3 regions of the Streptomyces sp. NPDC059454 genome follow, and region 3 is predicted to be linked to each of the others. Evidence: riboswitches for the same ligand, from Rfam matches in the RefSeq annotation. Region 3 holds a riboswitch; each other region holds the start of a gene.

What was found. A riboswitch is a leader RNA that binds a small molecule or an ion and turns the genes downstream of it on or off. The one in region 3 is predicted to bind thiamine pyrophosphate.
Region 1: it holds a riboswitch for thiamine pyrophosphate, as region 3 does, so the genes downstream of both, thiC (phosphomethylpyrimidine synthase ThiC) here and ACFXAE_RS02615 (thiamine ABC transporter substrate binding subunit) in region 3, are expected to answer to the same signal.
Region 2: it holds a riboswitch for thiamine pyrophosphate, as region 3 does, so the genes downstream of both, thiO (glycine oxidase ThiO) here and ACFXAE_RS02615 (thiamine ABC transporter substrate binding subunit) in region 3, are expected to answer to the same signal.

What each region holds. Positions count from the first base shown of each region.
Region 1 is NZ_JBHYVC010000056.1:38,720-44,132, reverse strand. Features, by position in the region: gene ACFXAE_RS28570 (IclR family transcriptional regulator) at 1-314, shown strand, start outside; gene ACFXAE_RS28565 (SsgA family sporulation/cell division regulator) at 413-847, shown strand; gene ACFXAE_RS28560 (YibE/F family protein) at 915-2,327, opposite strand; TPP riboswitch at 2,399-2,589, shown strand; gene thiC (phosphomethylpyrimidine synthase ThiC) at 2,582-4,378, shown strand; gene ACFXAE_RS28550 (VWA domain-containing protein) at 4,505-5,413, shown strand, end outside.
Region 2 is NZ_JBHYVC010000081.1:10,160-15,572, forward strand. Features, by position in the region: gene thiE (thiamine phosphate synthase) at 1-441, opposite strand, end outside; gene ACFXAE_RS33080 (Rv2175c family DNA-binding protein) at 874-1,239, opposite strand; gene ACFXAE_RS33085 (NAD(P)/FAD-dependent oxidoreductase) at 1,317-2,558, opposite strand; gene ACFXAE_RS33090 (hypothetical protein) at 2,591-2,929, opposite strand; TPP riboswitch at 2,981-3,092, shown strand; gene thiO (glycine oxidase ThiO) at 3,090-4,256, shown strand; gene thiS (sulfur carrier protein ThiS) at 4,253-4,453, shown strand; gene ACFXAE_RS33105 (thiazole synthase) at 4,456-5,250, shown strand.
Region 3 is NZ_JBHYVC010000003.1:10,437-15,849, reverse strand. Features, by position in the region: gene frr (ribosome recycling factor) at 1-124, shown strand, start outside; gene ACFXAE_RS02625 (phosphatidate cytidylyltransferase) at 124-1,248, shown strand; gene rlmN (23S rRNA (adenine(2503)-C(2))-methyltransferase RlmN) at 1,552-2,658, shown strand; TPP riboswitch at 2,683-2,788, shown strand; gene ACFXAE_RS02615 (thiamine ABC transporter substrate binding subunit) at 2,869-3,951, shown strand; gene ACFXAE_RS02610 (ABC transporter permease) at 3,927-5,413, shown strand, end outside.

The DNA of each region.
Region 1 (5,413 bases), on a different contig from region 3:
TCGACGAGGAGGCGCGCCGCGACCACCTCGACCGCCATCCCGTGCGTCCCGTCACGCCGTACACCGTGCGCGACGACCACAGTCTGCTGAGGCGCCTGGAGCGGACGCGGCGGATGGGACCGGTGACGGAGCGTCAGGAGTATGTCCTGGGGACGGTGTGCGCGGCGATCCCCATCACCGTCGGCGGCACGGCCGCGTCGGTGGCCATCTCGCTGCCCGCACATCAGGCCGACCGGCTCGCCCTCGCGGCGCAGCGACTGCAGGCCGAGATGGGTCGTTTCGTCGGGTCACTCACGCTGTCTATCAGTATTTGAAAACTCACTCCTTGTGATCTGCTGTGTACTTTCAGCAAGATTCCCTCTGGTGTCCGGGTCCATGCCCGGCCAGTCCGTGGCGAATGACGGGGTAGGCGATGCGCGAATCCGTACAGGCAGAGGTCATGATGAGCTTTCTCGTGTCGGAGGAGCTGTCCTTCCGCATCCCGGTGGAGCTCCGCTACGACACCTGTGATCCCTACGCCGTACGGCTGACCTTCCACTTGCCGGGGGACGCTCCCGTGACCTGGGCGTTCGGCCGGGAGTTGCTGGTCGACGGCGTCGGCCGGCCGTGCGGGGAGGGCGACGTACGCGTCTCGCCGGTGGACCCCGACGCGCTGGGCGAGGTGCTGATCCGGCTTCAGGTCGGCAGCGACCAGGCGCTGTTCCGTTCCTCGACCGCACCGCTCGTGGCCTTCCTCGACCGCACCGACAAGCTGGTGCCACTGGGCCAGGAGGGGGCGCTCGCCGACTTCGACGCCCACCTCGACGACGCGCTGGACCGGATCCTGGCGGAGCAGAGCGCCGGCTGAAGCGTTATGCCAGTCGGGTGGGCCGGTGGCGGAACGCTTCAGCGCGTTCCGCCCGCCACGCGGGACATCAGCGCTTACGACGTCTGCCCCGCCCGCCGCGTCCCGCGGCCGGCCGAGCGTCCGGTGTCTGCCCGGTCCCCTGTGCCTGTGCCGGCCCGTGTCCCTGAGCCGTCGGGCGGTCGGCCGAGACCACCAGCGCGGCCAGGGCCGTGGTCACCGGCACCGAGGCCACCAGGCCGATCGAGCCGATCAGGGTGCGCACGATCTCCTCCGCGACCAGCTCGCTGTTGGTCACCGTCCCCACACCGCTCTGCGCGATGGAGAACAGCAGCAGCAGCGGCAGTGCGGCACCCGCGTAGGCGAGGACCAGCGTGTTGACCACGGACGCGATGTGATCGCGGCCGATGCGGATGCCCGCGCGGTACAGCCCGCGCCGGCCCGTCGACGGGTTGGCCTCGTGCAGTTCCCAGACCGCGGACGTCTGGGTGACCGTCACGTCGTCGAGGACACCGAGCGAGCCGATGATGACGCCGGCCAGCAGCAGACCGCTCATGTCGATCCCGGGATACAGCCCGTGGATCAGACCGGTGTTGTCGTCGGTGTTGCCGGTCAGCGCGGCCCACCCGATGAACACCGAGCCGAGGACGCCGATCAGCAGCAGCGAGATCAGTGTGCCGAGCACCGCCACCGAAGTACGCGCCGACAGTCCGTGACACAGATACAGCGCGATCAGCATGATCGCGCTCGCCCCCACCACCGCCACGACCAGCGGGTTCGACCCCTGCAGGATCGCGGGCAGGATGAAGAAGTTGAGCACCAGGAAGCTGATCGCCAGCGCGACCAGCGCCATCACGCCACGCAGTCGCCCCACGGCCACGACGGCGAGCGCGAAGATGCCCGCGAGCAGCGCCAACGGGAAGCGCCGGTTCACATCGGTGACCGAGTACTGGAGGTCCTCGGGCGCGGAGGGCTCGTAGGCGACCACGACCTCCTGGCCCTCGCTCAGCTGCCGGGACTGGTCCGGCTGCACGATCTCGTTGAACGTACGGCCCTTGTCGTCGCCGGTGTCGACCCGGATCGTCGCCTTCTTGCAGGTGCCGTCCGCCTGCTGCTGGGCGGACGAGCCCTCGGCCGTGGAGGTGTCGCCGGTCGGGACGCCCCCGGAGGCGTTGACGGACTGACAGCTCACCTCGACCACCTTGGTGACCGTGGCGTGCTGCGTCTGCCGGTCGAAGCCGACGCCGGTGCGCTCGTGTGCCGGGGCACCGCCCGGCCACAGCACGGCGAGTCCGATCAGCACCGCCGCCGCGAACGGGATCAGGATCGCCGCGATGACCTTGCGCAGGTGCTGGGAGACGGGTGCCGCCGGGCCGTGACCGTGGCTGTGTCCGTGCGCGTGGCCGTGACCACCGCCGTCCCCGGCGCCGGGTGTGCGCGACGGCTCGGGCGGTTGATACGGAGGAGGCTGATTGGGGGTCACCGCCCGATCATCGCAAGAACAGGAGGGGCCCTCTGTTCACCGCGCCAGAAATGACGCTAGCGTGGAGGCGCTTTTGTACACGCGGGAGCTCGGAGCACCGGGCTGAGAGGGCGCTGACCTCCGTCCCAACGACGTTTCACATGAAACATCACTGTAGGGCGAGTGATGTTTCCCACGGAACGTCGGCAGACGGAAACCGCTGCGTCGACCGCCGAACCTGTTACCGGGTAATGCCGGCGTAGGGAGTAGGTCTCATGACCAACAAGGACGCACGCACGCCTGCCTTCACGCAGGACCCGACGGAGACGTCGGTGAACGGGGAGGCCGGGAAGTCCATCGGCTGGCACAAGGCGTACGTCGAGGGCACACGCCCCGACCTGCGGGTGCCGGTCCGTCAGGTGCACCTCACCAACGGGCAGTCGGTCACGTTGTACGACACATCGGGCCCGTACACCGATCCACTCGTCGACACCGACGTCCGCCGGGGCCTGGCTCCGCTGCGGGAGAACTGGATCATCGCCCGCGGTGACACCGATGAGTACGCGGGCCGTCCCGTCCGTCCCGAGGACGACGGGATCAAGCACACCTCTCCACGCGGGGGCCTGCGCAATCTGGACGCCGTGTTCCCCGGCCGGCCGCGCCTGCCGCGCCGGGGCCGCGCGGGCCGGGCGGTCACGCAGTTGGCGTACGCGCGCCGCGGCGAGATCACGCCCGAGATGGAGTTCGTGGCGGTCCGGGAGAACGTCTCCCCCGAGGTGGTCCGTGAGGAGATCGCGGCGGGCCGGGCGGTGCTGCCGGCCAACGTCAACCATCCGGAGATCGAGCCGATGATCATCGGCAAGCGGTTCCTGGTGAAGGTCAACGCCAACATCGGCAACTCGGCGGTGACGTCCTCCATCGAGGAGGAGGTCGAGAAGATGACCTGGGCGACCCGCTGGGGCGCCGACACGGTCATGGACCTCTCCACCGGCCGGAACATCCACACCACCCGCGAGTGGGTGCTGCGCAACTCCCCTGTTCCCATCGGCACCGTGCCGCTCTACCAGGCCCTGGAGAAGGTCGACGGCCGGGCCGAGGAACTGACCTGGGAGATCTACAAGGACACGGTCGTCGAGCAGGCCGAGCAGGGCGTGGACTACATGACGGTCCACGCGGGCGTGCGCCTCGCGTACGTACCGCTCACCGCCAACCGCAAGACCGGCATCGTCTCCCGCGGTGGGTCGATCATGGCCGCGTGGTGCCTGGCGCACCACAAGGAGTCGTTCCTGTACGAGAACTTCGAGGAGCTCTGCGAGATCCTCGCCGCGTACGACGTCACGTACTCGCTCGGCGACGGCCTGCGACCCGGGTCGATCGCGGACGCCAACGACGAGGCACAATTCGCGGAGTTGCGCACGCTCGGGGAACTCAACACGATCGCGAAGCGTTTCAACGTTCAGACCATGATCGAGGGCCCGGGACATGTCCCGATGCACAAGATCAAGGAGAACATCGACCTTCAGCAGGAGATCTGCGATGAAGCCCCGTTCTATACGCTCGGCCCGCTGACGACGGACGTCGCGCCCGCGTACGACCACATCACGTCCGGCATCGGCGCCGCGATGATCGCCTGGTGGGGCACGGCCATGCTCTGCTACGTCACGCCCAAGGAGCACCTGGGCCTGCCCAACCGCGACGACGTCAAGACCGGCGTCATCACCTACAAGATCGCCGCCCACGCGGCCGACCTCGCCAAGGGCCACCCGGGTGCCCAGGAATGGGACGACGCGCTGTCCGACGCCCGCTTCGAGTTCCGGTGGGAGGACCAGTTCAACCTCGCCCTCGACCCGGACACGGCACGCGAGTTCCACGACGAGACCCTGCCGGCGGAACCCGCCAAGACGGCCCACTTCTGCTCGATGTGCGGCCCGAAATTCTGTTCGATGAAGATCTCCCAGGACATCCGTCGTGAACACGGCGGGAGCCGGGACGAGATCGAGGAGGGGATGGCACAGAAGTCGAAGGAGTTCGCGGAGGCGGGCAATCGCGTGTATCTGCCGATCACGGACTGAGCGTTCACCGCGGGCGGCGCGGGGGCGGTGCCCGTGGTGGGTGCCGCTCCCGCGGGGCGGCAGGTGCGGTTGCCCCTCCCCTCCGCCGGGGCGAGTGGGCAGACTGGCCGCATGACAGCGAGTCCGATGAACAAGGGGTCCAATCTTCCCGTCGATGCCCGCGTGGTGCGCGTTGAGCTCGCTTGGGCGGCCGGGGCCGGGGTGCCCGACATCGATGCCTCGGCGCTGCTCCTCACGGAGGCCGGGCGGGTACGGGACGACGGGGACTTCGTCTTCTACAACCAGTCTCGTCACGCGTCCGGCGCCGTGACACATCTCGGGAAACAGCGCGGCACACGGGACACGACCGACACCGTGGAGGTGGATCTGGGCGCCGTGGAAGGGATGGTCGAACGGATCGTGCTGTGCGCGTCGGCGGACGGCGGGACGTTCGGGCAGGTGCCGGGACTGGTGCTCAGGCTGCTCGACGCCGGGGCGGGGACCGAGCTGGCCCGGTTCGACATGGCGGCGGGGACGGAGACCGCTTTCATCGGCGGCGAGTTGTACCGGCGGCAGGGGAAGTGGAAGTTCCGGGCGGTGGGGCAGGGGTACGCCTCCGGGCTCGCGGGCCTGGCCACGGACTTCGGCATCACCGTGGACGACGTGCCCCCGGTCCCGCCGGCCACCGCGGCCCCGGCCCCGCCTCCCCCGCCCGTTCCTCCCGCGATGCCGGTCGCACCCGCCCGGCAGCCCTCCGCACCCGCCCGGCAGCCCTCCGCACCCCGTCCCCACCCCGGTGCCCCGCGGCTCACCAAGGGCGAGGAGCGGTTGCCCGTCGACATGCGCAAGCGGTTGTCGCTGCGCAAGGAGCAGGTGGCGGTCAGCCTGCACAAGCATGGGGCCGCCGGGGTCACCGCGCGCGTCATCCTCGTACTCGATGCCTCCGGGTCCATGTCCTTCCTGTACTCCAAGGGGGTCGTGGCCGACGTCGTCGAGCGGATGGCGGCGGTCGCGGCGCAGCTGGACGACGACGGTGAGATGCAGGCCTGGACGTTC
Region 2 (5,413 bases), on a different contig from region 3:
ACGCCCGGGCTTGGTGGGGGTGGGCCAGCAGGGGCCGGTGCAGAAGTAGTCCACGCCGGGCTGGACGGCCGCCGCGGCGGCCTCGGACTCGGCGTGGGTGGAGCGGCCGATCAGGACGCCGTCGCCGAGGATCGCGCGGGCGGCGGGAACGGGCAGGTCGCCCTGGCCCAGGTGGAGCACGTCGGCGCCGGCGGCGTGGGCGACGTCCGCGCGGTCGTTGACCGCGAGCAGCTTGCCGTGCCGGGCGCAGGCGTCGGCGAGGACCGCCAGGTGCTCCAGCTCCTCGCCGGCCTCCATGCCCTTGTCCCGCAGCTGCACGATGTCGACCCCGCCGGCCAGGACCGCGTCCAGGAACTCCGCGAGATCACCCTGCCGCCTGCGGGCGTCGGTGCACAGATAGACCCGGGCTTCGGCGAGCCGGGCGCGAGCGGTGGCGGTCATCAAGTCTCCCCGTGGACACCCCCGCCTTCGGGCGGGGGAGGAAGCGGACTCCTGCGGACCAGGGCAGGGAGCGGTCCTTCGCCCCGGGGCGAAGGACCGTCCCGCCGCGCAGCAGGAACATGGGTGGATCGAGTAGTGGGTTCGGCTCCGCCCGGCCGGCGGAGATCAAGCCGTCCGGGTCTGCCGCCGGGCCGGCGGAATGTCAGGTCTGTGAGCCGGCGCGGGAGCGATGACCGGTACACCGGCCCCCGCCGTTCGTCCGGGTCGGCTGCTGCCGATGAGGCGGAAGGCTCAACCCGCGCAACCCGCGAGGGCTGAATCTCCCTGCTCCGGCTTGGAGAGATGTCGAACGAGGGCCCCCGGCGGGCACCACCGGCCGGGGCTCGCCGCCCCGGCCGGTGGTGTTCGGGTGGGTGGACGACCGGGTCCGGGTCAGACCGCGAGCGCCTGGGCCCGGCGCTTCACCTCCGTGCCGCGGTTCTCGCTGAGTGCCTGCGCGGGCGTGCCCGGCAGGCTGGGGTCGGCGGTGAAGAGCCATTCCAGCATCTCTTCGTCCGTGAAGCCGTCGTCCCGCAGGAGCGTCAGGGTCCCGGTCAGGCCCTTGACCACCTTGTCCCCGTCGATGAAGGCGGCGGGCACGTGCAGCGCGCGGTTCTCACCTCGGCGTACGGCGATGAGCTGGCCCTCCTTGACCAGCTGCCGGACGCGCGTCACCTCGACGCCGAACATCTCGGCGATGTCGGGAAGCGTGAGCCAGGCGGGGACGAGAGCATCGATCTTTGCGTCAATCTCGGTCACGGGACAAGCCTGCCACCTGCCACCGACAGCCGGAAGTCAGCCCCGCCCACCTGGGCGGACGCGCCGGGCCGGGGGCGTCACGCCGTCGCCGACTTCAGGGGCCGCGCCGGATCCGCCAGCAGCTCCGCGTCCATCGCCGTGCCCGCCTCGATCAGCCTGCGCCCCTGCGCCAGGTCCCGGGGCCGCCCCACCGCGAGCAGCGCGACCGGGCGGGACTCCCGCAGCCAGCAGACGCTCCACGCCGCCTCGGCGGGGTCCCCGCGCCACACCATCCGGTCGGCGCCCGTGTGATGCCCGGCGTACTGCACGAAGCGCCCGAACTGCTCGGACCAGAAGTACGGCACCGGGTCGTAGACCGCCGGCTCCCGGCCGGCGGGCGCGCCGAGGATGTTCACGGCGACCGTGCGCGGCCCCTGGAGGGCGTTGTCCCAGTGGTGGACCAGCAGACGTTCGCCGTAGCGCCCGGACGGGAAGGACGCGCAGTCGCCGACCGCGTACACGTCCGGCAGGGAGGTGGCCAGATGGCGGTCGGCGACGACCTCCCCGTGCGCCCCGAGCCCGATCCCGGAACCCGCCAGCCAGGCGGTGGCGGGCCGGGCCCCGATGCCGACGACCACGGCGCCCGCGGGCAGCCGCGTGCCGTCGTCCAGGAACACGGCGCCGGGTTCGACGCGCTCCACGCGCGCGTGCGTGCGCAGCGTGACGCCGGCCTCGGCGTACCAGGCGGCCATCGGGGCGGCCACCTCGGCGGGCAGCGCCCCGACGAGCGGCCGCTCCTCGGCCTCCACGACGGTGACCGCGCAGCCCGCCTCGCGGGCCGCCGTGGCGAACTCCGCACCGATCCAGCCGGCGCCGGCCACCACGATGTCGTGCTGCCGCGCGAGCACCGGCCGCAGCCGCGCGGCGTCGTCCAGGGTGCGCAGCAGATGCACACCGGGCACGCCCTCCGCGCCCGGCAGCCGGACCGGTTCCGCACCGGTGGCGACCACCAGGACGTCGTACGGGACGGGCCCGGCCTCCGTGTCCAGCTCGTGGTCGCCGGGGCGCAGGCCCAGCACCTCGCAGCCGAGCCGCAGTTCGATGCCGGCGTCCTCGAAGTCGACGTCGAAGGCGGAGTCCTCGGCCTTGCCGAGCAGCACGGCCTTGGACAACGGTGGCCTGTCGTACGGCTGGTGGGGTTCCGCGCCGATCAGGGTCACGGTGCCGGTGAAGCCCTGCTCCCGCAGGGCGAGGGCGGTCTGCACGCCGGCCATGCCCGCGCCCGCCACCACCACCCGCCGCGGCTTCGGCTGTCCCGGTTCCTGCGTCTGCTCGCTCACCCGATCACCTTAGACACCCGGCACGGCGTCGATCAGCCGAGCTGCTCCACCACACTCGTCCCGCTGCCCGGCTGCGACTCCCACTCCCAGCTCTCCTCCAGCCGTACCCGTCCGTCGGGCAGCTCCACGACCGTCGACACGCAGTGCCCCGAGGAGGTGGTGCCGTCCCGCTTGAGCTGCACGTACCGGAAGTCCAGCCGGTCCCCCGCGCGGGTGCCCACCAGGTGCCCGCGCACGATGTCGCCGCCCGCGTACTCGGCCCAGATCTCACCGTTCCGCTCGTGGTAGACGAAGCGGGTACGGGTGCCGACCTGGCCGGGGGCCTGGTCGGCCACAGGGGCGAGGACGAGTCCGTCGAGCGACAGTGCCACGCGGAGGCTCCCTTACAAGCGCGATGTACTGCGGGCTAGGGTGGCCAACGTACAAGCACTCGCGGGAGCCCGGACGCACCGGGCTGAGAGGGAGGCTGGCGGCCTCCGACCGTACGAACCTGATCCGGGTCATGCCGGCGAAGGGAGGGGCTGGACGCCCATGTCGCCCACGCGTACCTCAGACGTCCTCGTCGTCGGGGGCGGAATCATCGGACTGGTCACGGCCTGGCGGGCCGCGCAGCGCGGTCTCGCCACGGCCGTGGTGGACCCCGAGCCGGGCGGCGGCGCCGCCCGGGTGGCCGCCGGGATGCTGGCCGCCGTCACGGAACTGCACTACGGCGAGGAGACCCTGCTCGGTCTGAACCTCGCCTCCGCGCGGCGCTATCCCGGCTTCGCGGCCGAGCTGACCGAACTGACCGGCCGCGACCTCGGCTACCGCGCGTGCGGCACGCTCGCCGTGGCGCTGGACGCCGACGACCGCGCCCACCTGCGGGAACTGCACGCCCTGCAGCAGCGGTCGGGGCTGGAGTCGCAGTGGCTGTCGGGGCGCGAGTGCCGGCGCCTGGAGCCGATGCTCGCCCCCGGCGTGCGCGGCGGCCTGCGGGTGGACGGTGACCACCGGATCGACCCCCGGCGGCTGGCGGCCGCGCTGGTCACCGCCTGTGAGCGCGCGGGCGTGAGCGTCCACCGCGCGCGGGCCGAGCGGCTCGTCGTCGCGGGAGACCGCGCGACGGGCGTCGTCACGGCCGACGGCACCGAGCTCGGCGCCGGGCAGGTGGTGCTCGCCGCGGGCAGCCTCAGCGGGCGGCTCGCGGGCGTCCCCGAGGACGTGCTGCCGCCCGTGCGTCCCGTGAAGGGACAGGTGGTACGGCTGACGATGCCCGCGCGGCACGGTCCCTTCCTGAACCGGACCGTGCGGGCCGTGGTGCGCGGCAGCCACGTCTACCTGGTGCCGCGCGAGAACGGCGAGCTGGTGATCGGGGCGACCAGCGAGGAGATGGGCTGGGACACGACGGTGACCGCGGGCGGCGTGTACGAGCTGCTGCGCGACGCCCACGAGCTGGTCCCCGGCATCACCGAGCTGCCGCTGACCGAGACCCTGGCCGGACTGCGCCCCGGCTCCCCCGACAACGCGCCGCTGCTCGGCCCGACCGGTCTCGAGGGGCTGCTGCTCGCCACCGGCCACTACCGCAACGGGGTCCTGCTGACACCGGTCACCGGCGACGCCATGGCGGAGGTCCTGACCACCGGCGCCCTGCCGGAGGTGGCCCGCCCGTTCACCCCCCGGCGCTTCGGCGCCGCCGTCCGCACGGAGCAGCCCGCATGAACGTCTCGGTCAACGGGGAGCGCCGGGAGTTCGCGCCCGGCACGGCTCTCGACCTCGTCGTGAAGTCGCTCACCGCGGCGCCCTCGGGGGTGGCCGCCGCCCTCAACGAAACCGTCGTCCCGCGCGCGCAGTGGCCCGCCACGCCCCTCTCCGAGGGTGACCGCGTGGAAGTCCTGACCGCCGTCCAGGGAGGCTGACCATGGCCGACGATCCGTTCCTCCTCGGCGGTACGCCCTTCACGTCCCGCCTGATCATGGGCACCGGCGGGGCGCCGAGCCTCGACGTGCTGGAGCGGGCGCTGGTGGCGTCCGGGACGGAGCTGACGACCGTCGCGATGCGGCGCGTGGACCCCACGGTGCACGGGTCCGTGCTGTCGGTGCTGGAGAAGCTGGGCATCCGGGTGCTGCCGAACACGGCGGGGTGCTTCACCGCCGGGGAGGCCGTGCTCACCGCGCGTCTCGCGCGGGAGGCGCTCGGCACGGACCTGATCAAGCTGGAGGTCATCGCCGACGAGCGGACCCTGCTGCCGGACCCGGTCGAGCTGCTGGACGCGGCGGAGACGCTGGTCGACGACGGGTTCACGGTGCTGCCGTACACGAACGACGATCCGGTGCTGGCGCGGAAGCTGGAGGAGGCCGGGTGTGCGGCGATCATGCCGCTGGGGTCGCCGATCGGGTCGGGGCTGGGGATCCGGAATCCGCACAACTTCGAGTTGATCGTGGAGCGGGCGGGGGTGCCGGTGATCCTGGACGCGGGGGCCGGGACCGCGTCGGACGCGGCGCTGGCGATGGAGCTGGGGTGTGCGGGGGTGATGCTGGCGTCGGCGGTCACCCGGGCGCAGGAACCGGTGCTGATGGCTTCCGCGATGCGGTGTGCGGTGGAGGCGGGGCGGCTGGCGCGGCTGGCGGGGCGGATTCCGCGGCGGTGGTACGCCGAGGCGTCGTCCCCTGCGGAGGGCATGGCCGTGCTGGATCCGGAGCGGCCGGCGTTCTAGCCCGCCGCACTCCGCGGGCGGGTTCTGCGTTTCCGTGGGCGATCGTGCCCTCAGGCCTTCAGGGCACTGGGGGAGGCACGATCGCCCGCGGTGACGCGGTACACGTCACAGGTCCGCTTCAACGGAGGTCGAAGCGGCGAAGGGTGTCGGTGGGGGCTCGTAG
Region 3 (5,413 bases):
CGGCGAGGTCGGCGAGGACGAGGGCCGCCGTGCGGAGAAGGAGCTCGACGACACCACCGCGAAGTACGTCGCCCAGGTGGACGAGCTCCTGAAGCACAAGGAAGCGGAGCTGCTCGAGGTCTGATGAACGACTCTTCCTGGGGGACGCCGCAGACCGGGTACTGGGGGCCGTCCGACCACGGGCAGGGCTGGGGGGCCGCTCCGGCGGGTCCCGCGTACGATGCGCACAACGCGCAGCACACGCGTCCCATGCCCATCGTGCCCGACGTACCCGAACACGGCGGAGGCCAGGATGTGGAACAAGGGGCCGCTCGGCTGAGCGGCCCCTTGTTCCGAGACGAGCCGACGCGGGCCCGCCCCCTTCCGGGGGAGGTGCCGCAGAATCCGGAGCCCATGCCCGACGCCCCGCAGCCGGCCCCCGCACCGCAGAAGAAGAGCGCGGGGCGGGACCTGGGTGCCGCGATAGGCGTCGGCGTCGGACTCGGCGTGGTGATCGTCGCGTCGCTGTTCGTCGTCAAGGCGGTCTTCGTCGGCGTGGTCGCCCTCGCCGTGGTGGTGGGCCTGTGGGAGCTGACGTCGCGGCTGCGGGAGCGCAAGGGCATCAAGGCGCCCCTCGTTCCGCTCGCGCTGGGCGGTGCGGCCATGGTCGCCGCCGGGTACGCCCGGGGGGCCGAGGGGGCGTGGATCGCCATGGCGCTCACCGCGCTGGCGGTGCTGGTCTGGCGTATGGCGGCGCCGCCCGAGGGCTACCTCAAGGACGTCACGGCGGGTGTCTTCGCGGCGTTCTACGTGCCGTTCCTGGCGACCTTCGTCGCGATGATGCTCACCGCGGGCGACGGCGCGTGGCGCGTCCTGACCTTCCTGCTGCTGACGGTCGTCAGCGACACCGGCGCGTACGCGGTCGGCTGGCGCTTCGGCAAGACCAAGCTCGCCCCGCGCATCAGTCCCGGAAAGACCCGCGAGGGCCTGCTGGGCGCGGTGTCGTTCGCGATGGCCGTCGGCGCGCTGTGCATGGAGTTCCTGATCGACGGCGGCAGCTGGTGGCAGGGCCTGCTGCTGGGCCTCGCGGTCGCGGCCAGCGCCACACTGGGCGACCTGGGCGAGTCCATGATCAAACGTGATCTGGGCATCAAGGACATGGGCACGCTGCTCCCCGGCCACGGCGGCATCATGGACCGCCTGGACTCCCTGCTGCCGACGGCACCGGTGGTGTGGCTGCTGTTGGTCCTGTTCGTCGGCTCCGGCTGACCCGTACCCGCGTGGCCGGATTCGGGCCCCCGTCCTCTCCGGGCGGGGGCCCGCCGCTGTCCGGGAGGGCCAAGGCCGTTCCACGGCGCAGGCGAGGCGGGGGGACGACGGCAGGTACCACGGTGCCCTGCCCTGCCGGTGGTGCGATGCGCTCCTCGACCGGAAGGGCCGCCGCGGACCGCGCCGCTGCTGCGGCCCGTGGCACCGCACGAAGAGCTACGTCTCCCCTCTCTTCGTGGTGATCGCAGGCCTGTTCCGAGCCCGACCGGGTCACCCGTGTGGATCTGCGACACTGGTACAGCCATGCCTAAGCCCGGAGAACTCACCTTTGTCGCGCCGCGCGGAGCCAAGAAGCCGCCGCGGCACCTCGCCGATCTCACGCCCGCCGAGCGCAAGGAGGCGGTCGCCGCGGTCGGTGAGAAGCCGTTCCGCGCCAAGCAGCTGTCCCAGCACTACTTCGCGCGGTACGCGCACGAACCGGAGCAGTGGACCGACATCCCCGCCGGTTCCCGCGGCACGTTGCAGGAGGCGCTGCTTCCGGAGCTGATGACGGTCGTACGGCATCTGTCGACCGACCAGGGCACCACCCGCAAGACGCTGTGGAAGCTGTTCGACGGCACGCTCGTCGAGTCCGTGCTGATGCGCTACCCGGACCGGGTGACCATGTGCATCAGCTCCCAGGCGGGCTGCGGTATGAACTGCCCGTTCTGCGCGACCGGGCAGGCCGGGCTGGACCGCAACCTGTCGACCGCCGAGATCGTGCACCAGATTGTGGACGGCATGCGGGCGCTCAGGGACGGCGAGGTGCCGGGAGGCCCGGCGCGGCTCAGCAACATCGTGTTCATGGGCATGGGGGAGCCGCTCGCCAACTACAACCGGGTGGTCGGGGCGATCCGCCGGCTCACCGACCCCGAGCCGGACGGGCTCGGGCTGTCGCAGCGCGGGATCACCGTGTCCACCGTCGGTCTCGTCCCGGCGATCCACCGGTTCTCCGACGAGGGCTTCAAGTGCCGGCTCGCCATCTCGCTGCACGCCCCCGACGACGAACTGCGCGACACCCTCGTTCCCGTGAACACGCGGTGGAAGGTGCGCGAGGTGCTCGACTCCGGGTTCGAGTACGCGGCCAGGTCCGGGCGGCGACTGTCCATCGAGTACGCGCTCATCCGGGACATCAACGACCAGGCCTGGCGCGGTGACCGACTCGGGCGGATGCTCAAGGGTCGGCCTGTGCACGTCAACCTGATCCCGCTCAACCCCACGCCCGGCTCCAAGTGGACCGCCTCCCGGCCCGAGGACGAGAAGGCGTTCGTGGAGGCGATCGCCGCGCACGGTGTGCCGGTGACGGTCCGGGACACCCGTGGACAGGAGATCGACGGGGCGTGTGGTCAGCTCGCCGCGAGCGAGAGGTAATGTGACTCGCGTAAGCACATCTTCATATTCCGACAGGGGAGCGCCACAGCGCTGAGAGTGCGGCACCGGCCGCAGACCCTCCGAACCTGGCCCAGGTCATTCTGGGTAGGGAGATCGGTCATCACTCGAGCTGTTGCGCCCTGCCCGGGACCTCGCCCAGGGGTCCCGGGCAGGGCCGCGTCTCTTCCTGGTCACTCCAGGAGGAATCAAGTGGGCATCACCAAGAAGGTCACGGTCCTGGCCGTCGGGCTGGGGCTGGTCACGCTGTCCGCGTGCGGGTCGTCCGACGGGGACGGCGCGAGCGGTGGCGGGTCCAGGACCGTGACCCTCGTCAGCCACAATTCGTGGGCCGTGTCGAAGGACGTCGTCGCCGCCTTCGAGAAGCAGTCCGGATACAAGCTCAGGGTCCTCGAGGACGGCGACGCCGGGCAGGCCGTGAACAAGGCCGTTCTGACCAAGGACAACCCGCAGGGCGACGTCTTCTTCGGCGTCGACAACACCCTGCTCTCCCGCGCCCTCGACAACGGGCTGTTCCAGTCGTACGAGGCGAAGGGATCCGACCTGATCCTGGACGAGTTCCGCGTGGACCAGGACAAGCACCGGGTCACCCCCGTCGACACCGGTGACGTCTGCGTCAACTACGACAAGGCGTGGTTCAGCGAGCACGACCTGACCCCGCCGAAGACCTTCGACGACCTGATCAAGCCCGCGTACAAGGACCTCCTCGTCGTCGAGAACGCCTCCACCTCCTCGCCCGGCCTCGGCTTCCTGCTCGGCACCGCCGCCAAGTACGGGGACGAGGGCTGGCAGGACTACTGGAAGAAGCTCAAGGCCAACGGCGTGAAGGCGGTCGACGGCTGGGAGCAGGCCTACAACGAGGAGTTCTCCGGCTCGGCGGGCGGCAAGCAGGCCAAGGCCGACCGGCCGCTGGTGGTGTCGTACGCCTCTTCGCCGCCCGCCGAGGTCATCTACGCCGACCCGAAGCCGGAGACCGCGCCCACCGGCGTCGCCGAGGGCACCTGCTTCCGGCAGGTCGAGTACGCGGGGCTGCTGAGCAACGCCGAGAACCCCGAGGGCGGCAAGGCGCTGCTCGACTTCCTGATCAGCAAGACGTTCCAGGACGACATGCCGCTCAACATGTTCGTCTACCCGGTGCGGGAGGCCGCCCAGGTGCCCGAGGAGTTCGTGAAGTTCGGGCCGCAGGCGAAGGACCCGCAGACCATGGACCCGGCGAAGATCGCCGACAACCGTGACCAGTGGGTCAAGTCGTGGACCTCGCTCGTACTGAAGTGACGCGAGCCGCGGCGAAACGGCGCGGGAGCGCGGCGCGGCTCGGTCTGCTGGCCGTGCCCGTCGCGTTCTTCGCCGTCTTCTTCGCCTACCCCGTCACCGCGATCGTCGCGCGCGGGCTGAAGGCCGACGGGGCCTGGCAGCTCGGGCGGATCGGGGACGTACTGGCGCAGTCCGACGTCCGTCAGGTCCTGTGGTTCACCACCTGGCAGGCCCTCGTCTCCACCGCCCTCACCCTGCTGGTCGCCCTGCCCGGCGCGTATGTCCTCGCCCGCTTCGACTTTCCCGGCAAGCAGGTGCTGCGGGCCGTGGTCACCGTGCCGTTCGTGCTGCCCACGGTCGTCGTCGGTACGGCGTTCATGGCGCTCGTCGGACGCGGCGGACTCCTCGACGAGCTGTGGGGCCTGCGCCTGGACACCACCGTGTGGGCGATCCTGCTCGCGCACGTCTTCTTCAACTACGCCGTCGTCGTACGCACCGTGGGCGGGCTCTGGTCGCAGCTCGACCCGCGGCAGGAGGAGGCCGCGCGGATGCTCGGCGCCTCACGGTTCGCGGCCTGGCGGTCCGTCACCCTGCCCGCGCTCGCGCCCGCCGTGGCGGCGGCCGCGCTGATGGTCTTCCTGTTCACCTTCACCTCCTTCGGCGTGGTGCAGATCCTGGGCGGGCCCACCTTCTCCACTCTCGAAGTGGAGATCTACCGGCAGACCTCCGAGATCTTCGACCTGTCCACGGCCGCCGTCCTGACGATGATCCAGTTCTTCGCCGTGGGCGCGATCCTCGCCCTGCACGCCTGGACCGTACGGCGGCGGGAGACCGCGCTGCGGCTGGTGGACGCCTCGGCGACCGCACGCCGGCCGCGCGGCACCGGACAGTGGGCACTGCTGGGCTCGGTCGTCGCCACCGTCGCCGTCCTGCTCCTGCTGCCGCTCGCCGTACTGGTGGAACGCTCCTTCGAAGCAGCCGATTTCGGCTACTACCGGGAGCTGACCCAGGACGACGGGGGAGTGTTCCTCGTCGCGCCGATCGAGGCGGTCGGCAACTCGCTGCAGTACGCCGTCACCGCCACCGCCATCGCCGTGGTGATCGGAGGGCTCGCGGCCGTGGCGCTGACCCGGCGGGACGCGGGACGGCTGGTGCGCGGCTTCGACGCGCTGCTGATGCTGCCGCTCGGGGTGTCCGCGGTGACCGTCGGCTTCGGTTTCCTGATCGCCCTCGACGAGCCGCCGCTGGACCTCCGCGCCTCCTGGATCCTGGTCCCGCTCGCGCAGGCGCTGGTCGGCGTCCCCTTCGTCGTACGGACCATGCTGCCGGTGCTGCGGGCCGTGGACGTACGGCTGCGGGAGGCGGCGGCGGTGCTCGGGGCGTCGCCGTGGCGGGCGTGGCGGGAGGTGGACCTGCCGTTGGTGCGGCGGGCGCTGCTGATCGCGGCCGGGTTCGCCTTCGCGGTGTCGCTCGGGGAGTTCGG